DNA from 4 places in the Rhizobium sp. SG741 genome. Region 2 is predicted to be linked to each of the others. Evidence: predicted binding sites of a transcription regulator. Region 2 holds the regulator's gene; each other region holds the start of a gene.
What was found. Region 2 encodes HrcA, which represses chaperone genes, less so after heat shock. Its sites were predicted from a motif close to GTTAGCACTCNCNNNNNGNGAGTGCTAAC; they were not measured.

Region 1 (4,905 bases), on a different contig from region 2:
GATCTCGCGAAAGCTTCCGATACGTTTGCCCATGCGGTCCTCGCGTCAAATAAATCACGGGCTGACATCGCAAACCGGCCGGCAAATTACAAGAGCGATACGCAGGTTTTTGCGCCGCACAGGGCTCAAGCGGCAAGCCGGAGCAAGGAACCCGCCACGGCGGAAACGCCGAGCACGGTGGCAACACCGGCGCGCTGACGGAAAACCAGGACGGCCGCGAGGACGAAGAGCAACAGCGCCGAAATATCAAGGGTGCCCCAATTCGGCCACGCGATACCAGCGATCGGTACATTGGCGAAATCGCCGCCGTCAATCCTGACGGGGTGACTGAACAGCACCAGCCGATCGACATTCGCAAACAGCACATGCAGCCCGAACCAAACCGAAAGGTTGGTCATAACGCCGACGATGGCCGCCGTGATGGCGGCAAGCGCGCCCGAAAGACCCGCATGGCCGCGCAATTTTTCGATGTAAGGCGCACCGGCGAAGATGAAGAGGAAGCTCGGCGCAAATGTCGCCCAGGCCGCGAGGCTCGCTCCGAGAAAGCCGCCAAACAGAGGATCGAAGCCGAAGGGATTGCGAAATCCCGCCATGAAGCCGACGAAGCACAAAACCAATACGAGGGGCCCAGGAGTCGTCTCGGCAAGTGCGAGACCATCCAGCATTTCGCCCGGCTTCAGCCAGGCATAATGCTGTACCGCCGTCTGCGCGACATAAGCCAGAACAGCATAGGCGCCGCCGAAGGTGACGATCGCCATGCGTGAGAAAAAGGAGAAAATGGCGCCGAATACGCTTGTTTCACCGCTGAGCGCCTCGGAGACGACATCCTGTGGACCGTGGAGAGCATGCACCAACAACAGTGGCGCCTGCCAGATCAATACCCAAAGCAGGATCGTCAGGACGGACGCCTTCGCTTGAGCGCCTCCGAGCCATCCGAAGCGGCTGGTTGGCGCCGGCAGGCGCGGCAATCGTGGTCGCCACTGTTCGTCACGCCAGGCTCGATAGAGGACCCGCCCATATCCGGTAAGGCCGGCCAGCAGCACGACCATGGGAAAGGGCAGATCGAAGATGAAGAGAAGGACGAAGCTGGCAATCGCCATCGCCACATGGAAGCGGCTCTTGAGGGCACGGCCGCTCAGCCGCATCAGCGCCTGCAACACGATCGCCAGCACGCCCGCCTTGATGCCGAAGAAGATCATGGCAAGCAGGCTGGTGTCATGGAAAATGGCGTAGAAAGCCGAAAGCGCCAGAATGACGACAAAGCCCGGCAGGATGAACAGCAGACCGGCAATCAAACCGCCGCGCCAACCATGCAGAAGCCAGCCGATGTAAGTCGCAAGCTGCTGTGCCTCCGGGCCTGGCAAGAGCATGCAGTAGCTCAAGGCGTGCAGGAAGCGCTCCTCATCGACCCAACGCCCCTCGTCGACGATCAGGCGATGCATGAGGGCGATCTGCCCGGCCGGGCCGCCAAAGCTCAAGGCGCCGATGCGCGCCCACACGCGTGTGGCTTCGCTGAGGGACGGGCTCGCAGCCAGATCGTCAGCCAAAACGGTTTCGCTCACGATCTTCTTGCTCCATGCGATACCCAATCATGCTTTTCCTGGGTCGCGTCTCGCGACCAGCGATAAAGCGCGTCATAACACAACATGCCTGCATCCAACTGTTCGATATCGTCAGTAAACATGCGCGACAGGCCGAGCGAAACGGCAAGCAAGCCAGCCGCCTGCGGTTCAAGATCGAGCCGGTTGGTATCGGCGCCCCTGATGATGCGGGAAAGATGGTGAAGTGCCGGGAGGTCGAGCTGGAATTCTTTTACCATGGTATCGAAAGTGCATTCCTCCTCGCGGTGGCTCCAGAATACCCCCTCCACATCGAAGGGTGTCGCGCCGAAGCGTTCGGCGACGCCGTCAACTTCCTGAGCCGTCACGAAGAGAAACGAAGCGCCGGGATCAACGAAGCGGCGGATCAGCCAGGGACATGCGATACGATCGATCTTCGGCCGGGCGCGGGTTACCCACACAGTTGCACCGGACGCGTTGGCATCGGGCAGGATCGAATCCGGGATCAACGGCAATCCTGCCGCCCGCCAGGCGTCGAGACCGCCATCGAGGATTTCCGCCGCGGCACCAGCCAGCCGCAGCCAGGCGGCGACGCCTTCGCTGAGCTTGCCGCCGTGCTGACAGAGGCAAACGACATTCCGGTTGCGAAATTCGGCGGCCCAAGCCTGAACATCCTTGTAATCCCGGCGGCGCGAGGCCGGCACCAGACAGGGATCGGCGTCGAAATCCTCGGCGCTGCGAACGTCGAGTATCGCGGGCGCTTTCGGCGTACCCAGCAGACGAAGAAGCTTTTCGGGGGTGATGGCGCTGAACGAAGTCATGTTACGTCCCTTCCAAAAGAGATGGACGCGAAACTCCGGCATGACGCCTCGTGGGGTATCCGCAAACCCCATGCCCAGGATTTTCCGGCAAAACCGGCAGCAAGTCAATGAAGAGCGGTTTGAAAAAATTCACGGGCACGTTCTTGACTCGTTTGCTAGCCACCCCTAAATCACCGTCGCTAGCACTCGCCAATGCTGAGTGCTAACGCAGCCCATACGGATCCCCCGCTGATCCGTGAATGTCATTTGATCGAGGGATTAGACAATGGCAAGCACCAATTTCCGCCCCCTTCATGACCGCGTCGTCGTTCGTCGCGTCGAGTCCGAAGCAAAGACCAAGGGTGGTATCATCATTCCCGATACCGCCAAGGAAAAGCCGCAGGAAGGCGAAATCGTCGCCGTCGGCTCCGGCGTTCGCGATGACTCCGGCAAGATCGTCCCGCTCGACGTCAAGGCCGGCGACCGCATCCTGTTCGGCAAGTGGTCGGGCACCGAAGTCAAGCTTGACGGCGAAGACCTTCTCATCATGAAGGAAGCCGACATCATGGGCATCATCGGCTGATCCAGCCGGTTTCCCCTTTTCCGATACAGCTGACGGGCCATAAACCCGGACAATGCGAATTCAGGAGTTTTTAGACATGGCAGCTAAAGAAGTAAAATTCGGCCGCAGCGCCCGCGAAAAGATGCTTCGTGGCGTCGATATTCTCGCCGACGCAGTCAAGGTAACGCTCGGCCCGAAGGGTCGTAACGTCGTTATCGACAAGTCCTTCGGCGCTCCGCGCATCACCAAGGACGGCGTCACGGTCGCCAAGGAAATCGAACTCGAAGACAAGTTCGAAAACATGGGCGCCCAGATGGTCCGCGAAGTTGCTTCGAAGACCAACGACATCGCAGGCGACGGCACGACGACTGCAACCGTTCTCGCCCAGGCCATCGTTCGCGAAGGCGCCAAGGCAGTTGCAGCCGGCATGAACCCGATGGACCTGAAGCGCGGTATCGATCTCGCCGTTTCAGAAGTCGTCAAGGATCTCCAGGCCAAGGCCAAGAAGATCAACACGTCGGAAGAAGTCGCACAGGTCGGCACGATCTCGGCAAACGGCGAAAAGCAGATCGGTCTCGATATTGCTGAAGCCATGCAGAAGGTCGGCAACGAAGGCGTCATCACGGTTGAAGAAGCCAAGACCGCCGAAACCGAACTCGAAGTCGTCGAAGGCATGCAGTTCGACCGTGGCTACCTCAGCCCCTACTTCGTGACCAACCCGGAAAAGATGATCGCCGATCTCGAAGACGCGTTCATCCTGCTGCACGAGAAGAAGCTCTCGAACCTGCAGGCCATGCTCCCGGTTCTCGAAGCCGTCGTTCAGACCGGCAAGCCGCTCCTCATCATCGCTGAAGACGTCGAAGGCGAAGCTCTTGCAACGCTCGTCGTCAACAAGCTGCGTGGCGGTCTGAAGATCGCTGCCGTCAAGGCTCCTGGCTTCGGCGATCGCCGCAAGGCCATGCTTGAAGACATCGCCATCCTCACGGGCGGCACTGTCATCTCCGAAGACCTCGGCATCAAGCTCGAGTCGGTCACCCTCGACATGCTCGGCCGTTCCAAGAAGGTTTCGATCTCCAAGGAAAACACCACGATCGTCGACGGCGCCGGCCAGAAGTCCGACATCGAAGGCCGCGTTGCCCAGATCAAGGCTCAGATCGAAGAAACCTCTTCCGATTACGACCGCGAAAAGCTGCAGGAACGTCTTGCCAAGCTCGCTGGCGGCGTTGCCGTGATCCGCGTTGGCGGCTCGACGGAAGTTGAAGTGAAGGAAAAGAAGGACCGCATCGACGACGCTCTCAACGCGACGCGCGCTGCTGTTCAGGAAGGCATCGTACCGGGCGGTGGTATCGCTCTCCTGCGTTCCTCCACGAAGATCACCGCCAAGGGTGAGAACCAGGATCAGGAAGCCGGCGTCAACATCATTCGTCGTGCGCTGCAGGCGTTGGTTCGCCAGATCGCTGAAAACGCTGGTGACGAAGCTTCGATCGTTGTCGGCAAGGTTCTCGACAAGAACGAAGACAACTACGGCTACAACGCTCAGACATCTGAATATGGCGACATGATCGCCATGGGCATCGTCGACCCGGTCAAGGTTGTCCGCACGGCTCTGCAGAACGCAGCTTCTGTTGCTTCGCTGCTGATCACCACCGAAGCCATGATCGCCGAACTGCCGAAGAAGGACGCTCCGGCTATGCCTGGCGGCATGGGCGGCATGGGTGGAATGGACATGATGTGATAGGGCTTTAGCCTTATTATGACTGTTCAATCCGGCATCCGGAATTGACGAAGGGCGGCCCTCGGGTCGCCCTTTTCATTTGTGCCGAAACAGTCTCGATGCAAGTTCGGCAAGTTTCATGGCCATGCAAATTTACGCAAACTGCCCCATTGCCGTTTTCAAAAAAGTCCCTATAAATCCCAGCGCAGCGATTTTAGAGGGTAAGCTGCAATGCACACAAATTTTACTTATTTTCGGCACGATTAATCA
Region 2 (4,905 bases):
TGCGTGTCTCCGGTAAACATATGGAAATTGGTGACTCATTCCGCCAGCGGATTGAAGACCAGATCGGTATGGCCGTGACGAAATACTTCGACGGGGGGTATTCGGGTCAGGTAACTGTTCACAAGTCCAGTTCTCGCTTCGCGGCCGATTGCAAGCTTCATCTCGACAGCGGTGTGGTGTTGCATGCCGCCGGAGAGGCGATGGACCCGCAGCTTGCTTTCGACGCGGCGTCCGAGCGTATCGAGAAACGTCTGCGCCGTTACAAACGCAAGCTTAAGGACCATCAGGCCGGCAATCATGCGAACGGTCAGGCTGAAGTCGCCTACACCGTCATGGACGGCGTTCCGGACGACGACGAAGAGATTGCCTCCGATTTCGCGCCGGTGATCGTTGCCGAAAGCACGAAGCAATTGAAGACCATGTCGGTGGCGACGGCTGTGATGGCGCTCGACATGACCGACGAACCGTTGCTGCTCTTCCGCAGTCCCGGCAAGGAACATCTGAACATCGTCTACCGTCGTCAGGACGGTAACATTGGCTGGATCGACGCGGCCAATATCAAAGGCTGAGAATAGAAGATGAGCGGCGGCTCCGTGCCTAAGTAGGCCGACCGCCGCTCCCCCGTTATCGGTTCTCGGCGACACGAAGGATAAAGAGAATGGCATTGGCAGATTTGCTACACCAAGATGCGATCATCCCCGCCTTGAGGGCAAATTCCAAAAAACAACTGCTTCAGGAGCTGGCAGCCAAAGCCTCCAAACTGACCGGACTTCCCGAACGAGAGATTTTCGACGTGGTGCTGCAGCGCGAGCGCCTGGGCTCCACCGGCGTCGGCAACGGCATCGCCATCCCGCATGGCAAGCTTGCCAGCATCAAATCCATCGCAGGCATTTTCGCGCGCCTCGAAGCACCGGTCGATTTTGAGGCGCTGGACGACCAGCCCGTCGACCTCGTCTTCCTGCTGCTCGCGCCGGAAGGCGCAGGCGCCGATCATCTCAAGGCACTCTCACGCATCGCCCGCGTTTTGCGAGACCAGGACCTGGTCGCCAAGCTGCGCGCCACCGAATCCGCTTCGGCGATCTATGCATTCCTCAACGAGGAACAGGCATCCAACGCCGCTTAACGGTGACTTGGATCACATCGGATCAAGGCAAAAATAAGAGCCGGATGATTGTGGATCATCCGGCTCTTATTTTTTTATCGCGTGAAGATCAGGCGTCTTTTTCGTCCAGCGGGCTGTTGGCGCCCTCTGCGTTCTCGACGATCTTGGGGCCGCCCTTGGCGACGCCGACCATGGCCGGGCGCAGAACGCGCTCGCCGATGACGAAGCCGGCCTGCACGACCTGCACGACCGTATTGTTCGGCACCTCTGAATTCGGCACCTCGAACATCGCCTGATGGAAATTGGGGTCGAACTTCTGCCCGATCGGTTCGATCTGGCGCACGCCATGGCGCTCCAGTGCCGAGAGCATGGAACGCTCGGTCATCTCGACGCCGTCGATCAGCGTCTGCAGGCCGGCATCGGCGCCGGCGCGCGCTTCGGCCGGAATGGCGTCCAGCGTGCGGCGCAGATTGTCCGCCACTGCAAGCATGTCGCGGGCGAAGCTCGCCACGGAATAGGACTTCGCATCCTTCACATCACGCTCGGTGCGGCGGCGAAGATTGTCCATCTCGGCGGCGAGGCGAAGGTAGCGGTCACGCAGTTCGCCGTTTTCGGCCTTCAGCAGCTCGACCGGGTCCGGCTGAGACGGCTCGGTCGCATCAATGGTTTCCGCTGCGTCTTGAGCGAAATCCGCTGATGTGTCGGCCGCCGCGGCGTCAGGTCCGGTTTTCGTTGTTTCGTCGGTCATGACGGTCTCCGAATTGCTTTGTCTTTTGGATGTGCCCGATATCGAGGTTTAGCCGGAAAAAATCAAGGCTTTGTCGAGAAGATCAGCCAATTCGTGGCATTACGACGGTGGCAAGATACCGGCGGATCAGAGACGCTGGTTGCGACTCGGCTATCCAGGCCTTCTCTCCGGTGATATAGTTAAGCGTATCTCAACACGGCGGGTGAGATCAATGTCCAGCGGCAAATCCCTTTCCGGCAAATGTTTCTGCGGTGCAGTCGAGGTCACCGTCGACGGCGAGCCTATCGCGATGGGCTATTGCCACTGCGATTCCTGCCGGGAATGGTCGGCGGGACCGGTCAATGCCTTCTCGCTCTGGCCGCCCGAAGCCGTCCACATTACCAAGGGTGCAGATCGCATCGGCAGCTACCAGAAGACCGAAACGAGCGTGCGCAAGTGGTGCACGGTCTGCGGGGGCCATCTGCTGACGGAGCATCCCCCATGGGGCGTAACCGATGTTTACGCCGCTGTCCTTCCCGGTCTCGACTTTCAACCGGCATTTCACGCCAATTACGAGACGACGGTGCTGCACATGAAAGATGGACTGCCGAAGCAGAAGGATTTTCCGGCGGAAATGGGCGGATCGGGAACGCTGCTTCCCGACTAGGCGTCAGATCCCTGGCCGCGACAGCCTCGAAATCAGCTGTGCCGTATAATCCACCATGGGTACGATGCGTGCGTAGTTCAGCCGCGTCGGACCGATGACGCCGACTGCTCCGACGATGCGATCGTCATCGTCGCGGTAGGGAGCGACGATGAGCGATGAGCCGGACAGCGAAAAGAGCTTGTTTTCCGAACCGATGAAGATACGCACCCCCGGTCCGCTTTCCGCAAGGTTGAGGATCTCGATGAGACTGTCCTTCTTTTCAAGGTCATCGAATAGCAGACGCAGCCGGTCCAGATCCTCGGCGCCGCCGACGTCGGCCAGCAGATTGGCGTGGCCACGCACGATGAGTTGCGTCGGCTTGCCTTCGGCGTCGTCACCCGACAGCACCGCAATTCCGCGCTCGACCAGCTCATGCGACAGGCTGTCCAACTCCTGGCGGACGCTATCCTTCAGACTTTGCACACGCCGGCGGAATTCCGGAAGGGTCTGGCCGGCCATATGAGCATTGAGGAAATTGGCGGCCTCCGTCAGCTGCGACGAGGTGATGCCGGCCGGCAGTTCGATGATGCGGTTTTCGACCTGGTCATGATCGCCGACAAGCACCGCAAGCGCCTTGGTCGGCTCCAGGCGGATGAATTCCACATGCTTCAGCACGGGATCGCTTTTCGCGGTAATGACCAGGCCGGCGCCGCGCGAAATGCCGGACAGCATGCGGCTCGCCTCGGACATGACCGATTCCATCGGCTGGTCGCGATTGCTCCCGCGCACCTGCCGATCGATGTTGGCGCGGTCCTCGGCGGAGAGGTCACCGACCTGCATGAAGGCGTCGACGAAGAAGCGCAGGCCGATCTGGGTCGGCAGCCGGCCGGCGCTGATATGCGGCGAATAGATGAGACCAAGCTCTTCCAAGTCGCTCATGACATTGCGCACCGAAGCTGGCGACAAGGACATGGGCAGCAGGCGCGAAAGATTGCGCGAACCGAGCGGCTCGCCGTTTTCGAGATAGCCTTCGACGATGCGGCGAAAGATTTCCTTGGAGCGTTCGTCAAGCGCAGCAATGACATCCGAAACCGTCGATGTCGTAAATACCATTTTGCTGCCAAATCCGTTCCATTGAGCCTTAGTGAAAATATAATCATTCAGTTAGCAATCGCAAAAGGGAAAAATGCGGTTACCGCCGCAGTGGGGCATTAAAGCCTGCTTTTCCTTTGCAAAAGCCTCCTCTGGGTCGTAGAAGCGGTCATCGAAGTTTCAGGAGAGTGGAATGCGGCCTTCAGGCAGAAAAACCGATCAGATGCGCAAGGTGTCGTTCGAGCGCAATTTTTCCAAGCATGCGGAAGGCTCGTGCCTGGTCAAGTTCGGCGATACGCATGTGCTCTGCACGGCAAGCCTGGAAGAAAAGACGCCGCCATGGCTGCGCAACAGCGGCAAGGGTTGGGTCACGGCTGAATACGGCATGCTGCCGCGCGCGACCGGCGAGCGCATGAAGCGCGAAGCTGCCGCCGGCAAGCAGGGCGGCCGCACGCAGGAAATCCAGCGCCTCATCGGCCGCTCGCTGCGCGCCGTCGTCGACCTGAAGGAGCTCGGCGAACGTCAGATCACCGTCGACTGCGACGTCATCCAGGCCGATGGCGGCACGCGGACCGCGGCGATCACCGGTGGGTGGATCGCGCTCTACGATTGCATGAAGTGGATGGAAAGCCGCAACATGATCAAAGTCGACCGCGTACTGAAAGATCACATCGCGGCGATCTCCTGCGGCATCTTCGCCAGCCAGCCGGTGATCGACCTCGATTATCTCGAGGATTCCTCGGCAGAAACCGACGCCAACTTCGTCATGACCGGCAAAGGCGGGATCGTCGAGATCCAGGGAACGGCCGAGGGCACGCCCTTCAGCGAAGAAGAATTCGCCACGCTCCTGGGCCTTGCCAAGAACGGCATTGCCGAACTGGTGGATCTGCAGAAGCAGGCGATCGTCTGAGGATATCCTGCAATGGCGGACGCGGCTCTCGAAGGCATCTTGGAAACCGCTCTCTATGCGGACGATCTCGATGCGATCGAGGCCTTTTATAGCGGCATTCTCGGGCTCGAGAAGATCGCACGTGGTGGTAACCGCCATGTCTTTTATCGTTGCGGGCCGGGCGTGCTGTTGATCTTCAATCCGGCCGAGACGATGAAGCCGCCGGAACCGGGCTCCCTTCCCGTGCCGCCGCATGGCACGACGGGCGATGGTCATGTCTGCTTTCGGCTCAGCGGCGACGACATCGAGGCAATGGCCCGGAAGCTGAAGGCTGCGGGCATTGCCATCGAAGCCGATTTTCACTGGCCGAACGGCGGCCGCTCGATCTATTTCCGCGATCCGGCCGGCAACAGCCTGGAATGCGCCGAACCCCGCATCTGGGGCTTATG
Region 3 (4,905 bases), on a different contig from region 2:
TTTCCGATTACCGGACCCGGCGGCGGTATTGAAGCTCGCTACAATCAATCTCGCGCAAAAGACAGCAACCGGCGCGAAATTGATCGGAGTTAAAGGTTTGCCCCAACTTCGCGGCTATCCATTTCCCGGTGAGCGTTCACGACGTGGAAATTTTGTGCGTTGGTCGAGGTGCTATGGCAGTTACCAAGTCGACGAAACACGTCGCTGGATCGAGACTATGGTTCGTCATCTGCCAAAGCGCTGACCGAGGCAAACGCACCCCGTGGATCGAACCGGTTTAAGCGCTCCCCGTACGAAACCGTCTTCGAATCGATCCCTGGATATCCAACGCTCAGTCCGCCAAGTTCGTCCGATTGTCATCTTCGGAAGCGCGGACTGTCGTCACGACGTCAATGAGACGCCGAAACTTGACGTTCGCGACATCAGAACAGCCAGACCAATCGCCACGGCATCGCTGACGGCTTGTTTCAAGATATTCTCCTTCATCGACGCCTCTCAACGCACGTGCGGATCTCTGTCCCGCCGCAGCCGGGACGCGACGATGACATCGCCGTCGGGCGCCAGGAGATCGTGTTTCTCGGCGAAGGCGGCAAATAGGCCGCGCACGGTCTCAGCTTCAATTTCACCTCGTAGTGCCGCATCGCAGGCCTTGAGCGCGATTGAATGCGCGGGGTCTCTAGAAGAGGCCGGCCATTCCATGAGATGTCGATAAGCTTCCGTCACCGAACGAATCTCGGCCGGAAAGCCGAGGCCGACAAGAATAGAAACGGGCTCTTGGAACATATCGGGTTTCATCATGCTCTCCTTCCCAACCCAGATGTTGATGGGCGCCGTCATGACGGCGCCCTTGCTCAACAGAATGCGGATTAAGCTGCCTTCTGCGCGTCGATCTGTGCGGGTGCAGTCGATGTCGAAGCGGGCGCGGCTTCAATGGAGATTCTCCGCGGCTTGAGCGCCTCCGGGATCTCGCGAACAAGGTTGATCGAAAGCAGACCGTTCTTCAGATCGGCTCCGCTCACGCTAACATGGTCGGCAAGCTCAAACCGGTGTTCAAACGGCCGGCCGTCGATGCCGCGATGCAGGTAGCCCTCACCAGGGGTCTCCTCCTTCTTGCCCGTCACGGTTAGAAGGTTGGACTGGAAGGTGATGTCGAGATCGTCTTGAGCAAAGCCCGCCACCGCGATCGTAATTCGGTAACTGTCGTCTCCGGTCTTGATGATGTCATAGGGTGGCCAATCGCTGATCGAACGACCGCGTTGGGCATTTTCCAGAAGATCGAAGACCCGATCGAAGCCGACGCTCGAGCGGAACAGGGGTGCATAGTTATAAGTCGTTGCCATAGCCATATCCTCCTTGAAGCAACATGGATACGGAAGCGCCGAAAGACAGCGCTCCCAGCATGACCAGCCCTTTTCTCAGCGGCTGGCGGCAATCGATTTGGTTTTTCGGATTTTTGAGTTCAAGAGCCTCGTCTGAAAATTTTTTCTTGCTTGTATATTCCTTGGCGACTGAGCTCTTTGGGCCTCCATAACGTCCGGATTTGGATGGAGACCCTCGAGCCTCAATGCAGCTTGAACTCGCCTTCAACGCGGCGCCATTCGCTGGGTCCGATCAGACGCTGATGGGTGTAGCGCACTGAATGCAGCGGCCCGTCAAGGTTCGCCTGCCAGTAGTTGAGGAACTTCTGCATCTCAGGGAAATCGGGAGCCAAATCATAGTCCTGCCAGACATAAGTCTGAAGGACGGATTCGAAATCGGGAATGCGGTAGAGGATATGCGCGGTGGTAAGGCCATAACCGTTGAGCTGACGCTCCAGATCCGATGAAAATCGCATGCTTCATCTCCGTTTCGTAACAATCTGAAGGTGGCGTAAATTTTTGCATCCATCAATGATTTTTTGAACGCTCGAGGCCAGGTTGTTGTTCCTTTCCAGTGTGTTAGCAGCCATTCCTGAAGAGTGCTAATTTTTTTATTTTGACCTCTTGAAATCGAAAATCCGACAAACCAGATCATTTCGCGCAAGACGCTCGATCGAGGTTTTGCGCCCGCCCGGACTGGTCATCCGGTCCGGCCGGGGAACAACGTCATCATTGTTTGTCCATTGGAGGAAAACATGTCGTTCCGACCGCTTCATGATCGCATTCTCGTCCGCCGGGTTGAATCCGAAGAGAAAACCAAAGGCGGCATCATCATTCCCGATACCGCCAAGGAAAAACCGCAGGAAGGCGAGGTCATCGCTGTCGGCCCCGGTGCGCGCAATGATGCCGGCCAGTTGCAGGCACTCGACGTCAAGGCCGGCGATCGCATCCTGTTCGGCAAATGGTCGGGCACAGAGATCAAGATCAACGGCGAAGACCTTCTGATCATGAAAGAAAGCGATGTCATGGGCGTCATCGAGGCCCAGGCAACGCAGAAGCAGGCCGCTTAAGGCGCTTCCAATCACCAGTCGAACTTGCTGCCTATTAAAGGAGTGAACAGAATGGCTGCGAAAGACGTAAAATTCAACACCGATGCCCGTGACCGCATGCTGCGGGGGGTCGATGTACTCGCCAACGCCGTCAAGGTGACGCTCGGTCCCAAAGGCCGAAACGTGGTTATCGACAAGTCCTTCGGCGCACCGCGTATTACCAAGGACGGCGTCACTGTCGCCAAGGAAATCGAGCTCGAAGACAAGTTCGAGAACATGGGCGCACAGATGCTGCGCGAAGTCGCGTCAAAGACCAACGACATTGCCGGCGACGGCACCACGACCGCAACAGTTCTTGCCCAGGCGATCGTCAGGGAAGGCGCCAAGGCGGTGGCGTCGGGCATGAACCCGATGGACCTGAAACGCGGTATCGATGTGGCTGTCGACGCAGTCGTCAAGGAACTGAAGACCAACGCCCGCAAGATTTCCAACAATTCCGAGATTGCCCAGGTCGGCACCATCTCGGCCAATGGCGACGAGGAGATCGGCCGCTATCTCGCGGAAGCGATGGAAAAGGTCGGCAACGAAGGCGTCATCACGGTTGAAGAAGCCAAGACCGCCGAAACCGAACTCGAAGTCGTCGAAGGCATGCAGTTCGACCGTGGCTATCTATCGCCCTACTTCGTCACCAACCAGGACAGGATGCGGGTCGAGTTTGAGGATCCCTATATCCTGATCCACGAGAAGAAGCTCTCGAACCTCCAGTCCATGCTGCCGGTGCTCGAGGCCGTGGTCCAGTCCGGCAAGCCGCTCCTCATCATCGCTGAAGACGTCGAAGGCGAAGCTCTTGCAACGCTCGTCGTCAACAAGCTGCGTGGCGGCCTGAAGATCGCTGCCGTCAAGGCTCCTGGTTTCGGCGATCGCCGCAAGGCCATGCTTGAAGACATCGCCATCCTCACGGGCGGTACTGTCATCTCCGAAGATCTTGGCATCAAGCTGGAGAACGTGACGCTGACCATGCTTGGCCGAGCCAAAAAGGTAGCGATCGAGAAGGAGAATACGACGATCATAGATGGCGTCGGCTCCGAGGCCGAGATCGACGACCGCGTTGCGCAGATCCGCGCGCAGATCGAGGAAACCACCTCCGATTACGACCGCGAGAAATTGCAGGAACGCCTTGCCAAGCTCGCCGGCGGTGTCGCCGTCATCCGTGTCGGCGGCTCGACGGAAGTCGAGGTCAAGGAAAAGAAGGATCGTGTCGACGACGCGTTGCATGCCACCCGAGCGGCCGTCGAGGAAGGTATTCTACCCGGCGGCGGCGTGGCGCTGCTGCGGGCCGTCAAGGCACTCGACAATCTCGGTACGGCCAACCAGGATCAGCGTGTCGGCGTCGAGATCGTTCGCCGCGCAATCGAAGCGCCGGTGCGCCAGATTGCCGAAAACGCCGGCGCCGAAGGCTCGGTGATCGTCGGCAAGCTGCGCGAGAAGACGGAATTCTCCTACGGCTGGAACGCCCAGACGGGTGAATACGGGGATCTCTACGCCCAGGGTGTCATCGATCCTGCCAAGGTCGTGCGCACGGCGCTTCAGGATGCGGCATCTGTCGCCGGCCTCCTCGTAACAACGGAAGCCATGATCGCCGAAAAGCCTAAGAAGGAAGCCGCTCCGGCGATCCCCGCCGGTGCCGGCATGGACTTCTAAGAGTGATACGCTTAGCCCGCCCCATCAAGGGGCGGGCCACTTTCGGAGGGGAAGATGAATTCAACGCAACTGTTGTCGCGGGAGGATGCCCGGCTTTGCGCAGGCGTCGTAAGGGAGGTTTCCAGTGCGAGGGGTATCTCGAAAGATCCAGTCGCCGTCGGCAAGCTGACAATGGCGGTTGCCAGGCTTTATAACAGTGGTCTCCATAGCCGAGAGGAACTTCTGTCGGCTGCGATGCAGATGGCTGATCTCCAGTCCAGCGCAGCAACAAATGTTGGAAGCAAGGTGCACGACGTTCAACATTCCGGCAAGTAGACCCAGTCCCATCGAATATCTTTGTGGTCGATTTCCCGGCAGGAGGCGAACCAGTCGCGATTGGCTTAAGATCCTGCTACGGCAATAAAGTGTGATGCCGATCGGAAGCGGATGTGCTAGCGTGCTTTAGAGCGTCATTCCAAGGTTTGCATTGAGGGCGCTCCTGCCGAGTGATGATTCGCTACGCGAGTTTTCGGCCCATGAGGGCCATTTTCATGTCCAAAGAACCGATTGCCCATTTCGAGGCAGCGAGTACGCTTGCCGTCGTGGTTTCATCAAACGAGCCGTTGCTGTTCCTGTCTGCAGACCAGAAGGTCATTGCGGCGAGCACATCGTTCTGCCGAACCTTCGAGATCGATCCTGCGACAATTCCCGGAAGAGCGCTGAGCGAACTTGGAAACGGCGAATGGGCCATGCCCAAGCTCACTTCTCTTCTGAAGGCGACGGCAGCCGGAAGTGCGATGATTGAGGCCTACGAAATT
Region 4 (4,905 bases), on a different contig from region 2:
GCCTTCCGCGCCAGCGTTTTCGGCGATCTGGCGCACCGGGGCTTCGATGGCGCGGCGGACAATCTCGATGCCAACCTTCTGATCCTGGTTGGCGGTTGCAAGATTGTCGAGTGCCTTGACGGCCCGCAACAACGCAACACCACCACCCGGCAGGATGCCTTCCTCGACGGCAGCGCGGGTCGCATGAAGGGCGTCGTCGACGCGATCCTTCTTCTCCTTGACCTCGACTTCGGTCGAGCCACCGACACGAATGACGGCGACACCACCAGCGAGCTTTGCGAGACGCTCCTGCAGCTTCTCGCGGTCATAGTCGGAAGTGGTCTCCTCGATCTGCGCCCGGATCTGCGCCACGCGGCCGTCGATCTCTGCCTTGGAACCAACGCCGTCGATGATCGTGGTGTTTTCCTTCTCGATCGCCACCTTCTTGGCGCGGCCGAGCATGTTCAATGTGACGTTCTCCAGCTTGATGCCCAGGTCTTCGGAGATGACGGTGCCGCCGGTCAGGATGGCGATATCTTCGAGCATCGCCTTGCGGCGATCGCCGAACCCCGGCGCCTTGACGGCAGCAATCTTCAGACCACCGCGCAGTTTGTTGACGACGAGCGTAGCAAGAGCTTCGCCCTCGACGTCTTCCGCGATAATCAGCAGCGGTTTGGAGGACTGCACGACGGCTTCGAGGACCGGCAGCAAGGACTGAAGGTTCGACAGCTTTTTCTCGTGGATGAGGATATAGGGGTCCTCGAACTCGACGCGCATCTTGTCCTGATTGGTTACGAAGTACGGCGAGAGGTAACCGCGGTCGAATTGCATGCCTTCGACAACTTCGAGCTCGGTCTCGGCGGTCTTGGCTTCCTCGACGGTGATGACGCCTTCGTTGCCGACCTTTTCCATCGCCTCTGCTAGATATTTACCGATCTCTTCGTCGCCGTTGGCCGAGATGGTGCCGACCTGGGCGATTTCGGAATTGCTGGTGATCTTGCGGGCGTTGGTCTTCAGTTCCTTAACGACAGCGTCGACGGCAATATCGATGCCGCGCTTAAGGTCCATCGGGTTCAGACCGGAGGCGACGGCCTTGGCGCCTTCCTTGACGATCGCCTGGGCGAGGACAGTTGCGGTGGTGGTACCGTCGCCGGCGAGATCGTTGGTCTTCGATGCCACCTCGCGCAGCATCTGGGCGCCCATGTTCTCGAACTTGTCTTCTAGTTCAATTTCCTTGGCGACCGAAACACCGTCCTTGGTAATGCGCGGCGCGCCGTAGGACTTGTCGATGACAACGTTGCGGCCTTTTGGGCCAAGCGTGACCTTCACGGCGTTGGCAAGGACATCGACCCCACGCAGCATGCGTTCGCGTGCATCGGTGTTGAATTTGACTTCTTTCGCAGCCATTTGTTCACTCCTTCAATAGGCAGCTTTTTGACTGATGGGCGGTAATGCGTGATTACGCGGCCCGCTTCTGCTCGGCCTGAGCTTCTATAATGCCCAGGACGTCGCTTTCCTTCATGATCAGCAGATCTTCGCCGTTGATCTTGATTTCGGTGCCGGACCATTTGCCGAACAGAATGCGGTCGCCAGCCTTGACGTCGAGCGCCTGGATCTGGCCAGCCTCGTTGCGTGCACCAGGGCCAGCGGCGACAACTTCGCCTTCCTGTGGCTTTTCCTTGGCAGTGTCAGGGATGATGATCCCGCCCTTGGTCTTTTCTTCGGATTCGACCCGGCGGACAAGAATGCGATCATGAAGCGGTCGGAACGACATGTTTTCCTCCATTGGACAAAAAAGATGACGCAAAATCCCCTACCGGACCGGGTGACCAATCCGGACGGGGGCGAACCTCACTCGAGCGTTCGCGGGGAAAATTTATTTTCGGGATTTTTTGATTTCAAGGGGGCAGGAGAAAAAATTAGCACTCGATGTCGTTGGCTGCTAACATGCTGGAAAGGAACAATAAACGCCTTTGATGGTTTAAGAATACCGTTGATAGATGGATGATTTTACGTCACCTTCGCAGTGTCATGAAACGGAGATGAAGCATGCAATTCTCGTCGGATCTGGAGCGTCAACTCAACGGCTACGGTCTCACCACCGCGCACATCCTCTACCGCATTCCCGATTTTGAATCCGTCCTGCAAACCTACGTTTGGCAAGACTACGATCTCGCTCCTGATTTTCCCGAAATGCGCAAGTTCCTGGACTTCTGGCGCGACAGCCTCGACGGACCGCTGCACTCCGTCCGCTATACACACCAGCGTCTGATCGGACCGAACGAATGGCGACGTGTTGAGGGCGAGTTCAAGCTGAACTAAGCTCTTGAAACGGAAATTTCCGCTTCCTAGCTCACCCGGCGATCGGGGCTTGATCAGTCCGGTCACTTTCCACGTCTATCCGGAGTGAGATCGAGAATGGAAGAGAAGATCAAAATCATCGAAGACCTCAGCATCGAGGAGCGCGAAGTGGTCTTTGCCGATATCGCGCATGTCCTGGAGGCAGCTGCACGCGAGGCATATGTCGAAGGCAACCGCCATTTTGCCGCGCTTTCCGCCAATATGGCACAGGCGATCTTCATCAATGCTGACGAACTGGCGCGTGACGACGAGCGTAAAGCCGAGCGCGTGTTGCAGCAAGCAACCGCCATGATCTCGCAGTTCAAGGCCGTGCATCCTTATCGTATGGTGAGCCACGCAGGCCACTAGAGGTGTGAAACCGCTAGGCTTCTGATGCCGTCTCAATCCCGAATGAAGACCAATGTTGTGACGGCGATATCGGTTTCGGCGCTCCGGGGTGAGGATGGCCGGATCCGACAAGTTGGGTTCATTGCCATCGACATCTCGGCAAGCAAGAATGCGCAGGAGGCTGAACGCCACCTGGCTGCCATCATCGAGTCCTCGAATGACGCGATCCTTGGCATCGATCTCGACTTGACGATTACCAGCTGGAATGCCCCCGCCGAGAAGCTTTACGGTATTGACTGGCGAGCTCAATCATCGCGTGAAGAACGTCTTTGCCACCGTCATCGCAATCTCGAAACAGACCCTGGGGCGGGAGGGGACGGGGCAGGACGAAGTAGACGCCTTCCGGGAACGGCTGACCTCTATGGCGAAGGCGCATGATCTCCTTACACATCGAGACTGGCAGCGCGCCGATCTTTCAGCGCTGGTCAGGCAAGTCCTGGAGCCCTATCCCGCAGAATGTTTCGAGATCGAAGGCATCCCTGTGCTTCTGCCGCAGAAGGCAGTCGTCTCGTTTTCTTTGGCTATCCACGAGCTCGCGACGAATGCTGCAAAGTACGGCATTGTCGGTTGCTCAACGCAAGATCTCGATCTCCTGGCGGCTTGGCGACGGTGATGAGAGCACGAAAGCAAGGCTACATTTCAGGTGGGCAGAACACGGTGGTCCCGCAGTGAAGCCCCCAACGAAAGGGTTTCGGATCGCGTCTGGTTGAGAGGCTTCTTGCCGCCGAGCTGAACGGCCGGTCGACAATCAGTTACAACCCCGCCGGGGTCGTCTGCGACATCGACGCGGTGCTGGATATAGATGCATGATCAGCAGACGATCCGGCTGAGTGGCGACGACCGGTGCCTCGCGCATCGGCCGTCGCCCCAGGTCCACCGCGAGCTCAAGGAGCGCTTCTTGGTACGCTTTGGCTTCAGATCTGTGAATCCCTGAATTCGAGAATTTTTGGCCGGTTGCCACTCCCGGCAGTCGTAAGTTGGTAGTCTACCGGCTGAACCCCTGCAGGACACAGTCAAAACGCGCTGCGGCGGGGGACGATGGAACTTTCATTTCTTGCCTCAGTTAGCTTCGATCATAGGAGGAAGCGAACATGGGTATGAATTCACCAAAGGACGGGGCTCCGGGCACGACGGATCAGTCACCACGCTGGGAAGGTCCCCAGGAAAATACTCCGAGGGGCTACCTTCGCGCGAAGGACGATCCCGACCGGGACCGGGATGCGAATGGCGAAAGCAACAGCGACCCTGAGGTCAAAAAGGTTTCTGACGCTTTCAAGACGAAAGACGACTGATCTTGTCACACTCGGGAGCTGCGCGACCTCGGGCTATGAATTTTGCCCCGGCCACGCTCGGGAAAATGGCTCTCGTCGCCATTTTGTGCGCCGGCACCGTGGTTGCGGCCGGCTGGTATATAAGCGCAGCCCGCCCGCCGTTTTCCCAAGGCGATCCGCAGTTCAAGGGTGCCGGTGACGCGGTGCACGGGCAACTGATCTTCGCGGCTGGCGATTGTGCGTCCTGCCATGCGACCCCTGGCGAACCCGATCGACTGCGACTTGGGGGCGGCATGGCGCTCGGCTCACCGTTCGGCACCTTTCGGCCGCCTAACATTTCTCCGGATCCGGTGGACGGCATCGGCAGATGGACGGCCGTCGATCTGGCGAACGCGCTCGTCGGCGGGGTGTCGCCTGAGCAAGAGCATTATTATCCCGCTTTTCCCTATACGAGCTTCACTGGAATGACGGCTGGCGACATCCGGGACCTCTACGCGTATCTCATGACGCTTCCCAAAGTCTCGGGGCGGGCACCGCCGCATCACCCGTCTATCCTGTTTCGCATTCGCCGGTTCGTCGGATTTTGGAAGCTGCTGTTTTTTCGAGAGGGCCAATCGGAGGCCCGACTGAGTGGCGAGCCGATCCATGATCGCGGCGCTTATCTAGTCGAGAACGTATCCCACTGCGCCGAATGCCACTCCAGTCGGAACGTCTTCGGTGCCATCAAACCCGACACCCGGTTTGCCGGAGGAGTCGATCCGCAAGGGACGGGGTTCGTGCCCAACATCACGCAGCAGAACCTGGGCAAGTGGACCGAGCGAGACATTGCAACAATGCTAAAAACAGGCGACACGCCTGACCATGGCCGTGTCGGATCGTCGATGGCCGACGTCGTGACCAACACGGC

Region 1: a site for HrcA is predicted at 2,559-2,587, ahead of groES (co-chaperone GroES). Genes of this name have one in related genera too.
Region 3: a site for HrcA is predicted at 1,937-1,965, ahead of groES (co-chaperone GroES). Genes of this name have one in related genera too.
Region 4: a site for HrcA is predicted at 1,898-1,926, ahead of groES (co-chaperone GroES). Genes of this name have one in related genera too.

The regions. Positions count from the first base shown of each region.
Region 1 is NZ_JAAZQP010000007.1:15,633-20,537, reverse strand. It holds gene FHT29_RS18545 (TIGR01459 family HAD-type hydrolase) at 1-33, opposite strand, end outside; gene chrA (chromate efflux transporter) at 126-1,562, opposite strand; gene FHT29_RS18535 (sulfurtransferase/chromate resistance protein) at 1,559-2,380, opposite strand; gene groES (co-chaperone GroES) at 2,646-2,942, shown strand; gene groL (chaperonin GroEL) at 3,019-4,656, shown strand; gene FHT29_RS18520 (hypothetical protein) at 4,775-4,905, shown strand, end outside.
Region 2 is NZ_JAAZQP010000003.1:271,361-276,265, reverse strand. It holds gene raiA (ribosome-associated translation inhibitor RaiA) at 1-569, shown strand, start outside; gene ptsN (PTS IIA-like nitrogen regulatory protein PtsN) at 659-1,123, shown strand; gene grpE (nucleotide exchange factor GrpE) at 1,212-1,850, opposite strand; gene FHT29_RS09780 (GFA family protein) at 2,062-2,496, shown strand; gene hrcA (heat-inducible transcriptional repressor HrcA) at 2,500-3,588, opposite strand; gene rph (ribonuclease PH) at 3,761-4,477, shown strand; gene FHT29_RS09765 (VOC family protein) at 4,490-4,905, shown strand, end outside.
Region 3 is NZ_JAAZQP010000011.1:37,941-42,845, forward strand. It holds gene FHT29_RS24770 (DUF982 domain-containing protein) at 496-795, opposite strand; gene FHT29_RS24775 (Hsp20 family protein) at 867-1,340, opposite strand; gene FHT29_RS24780 (usg protein) at 1,562-1,834, opposite strand; gene groES (co-chaperone GroES) at 2,114-2,428, shown strand; gene groL (chaperonin GroEL) at 2,480-4,108, shown strand; gene FHT29_RS24795 (hypothetical protein) at 4,163-4,423, shown strand; gene FHT29_RS24800 (histidine kinase dimerization/phosphoacceptor domain -containing protein) at 4,639-4,905, shown strand, end outside.
Region 4 is NZ_JAAZQP010000012.1:41,172-46,076, forward strand. It holds gene groL (chaperonin GroEL) at 1-1,386, opposite strand, end outside; gene groES (co-chaperone GroES) at 1,439-1,753, opposite strand; gene FHT29_RS26120 (usg protein) at 2,029-2,301, shown strand; gene FHT29_RS26125 (hypothetical protein) at 2,398-2,688, shown strand; gene FHT29_RS34700 (PAS domain-containing protein) at 2,731-3,105, shown strand; gene FHT29_RS34705 (HWE histidine kinase domain-containing protein) at 3,029-3,340, shown strand; gene FHT29_RS26135 (hypothetical protein) at 3,819-4,019, shown strand; gene FHT29_RS26140 (cytochrome c) at 4,055-4,905, shown strand, end outside.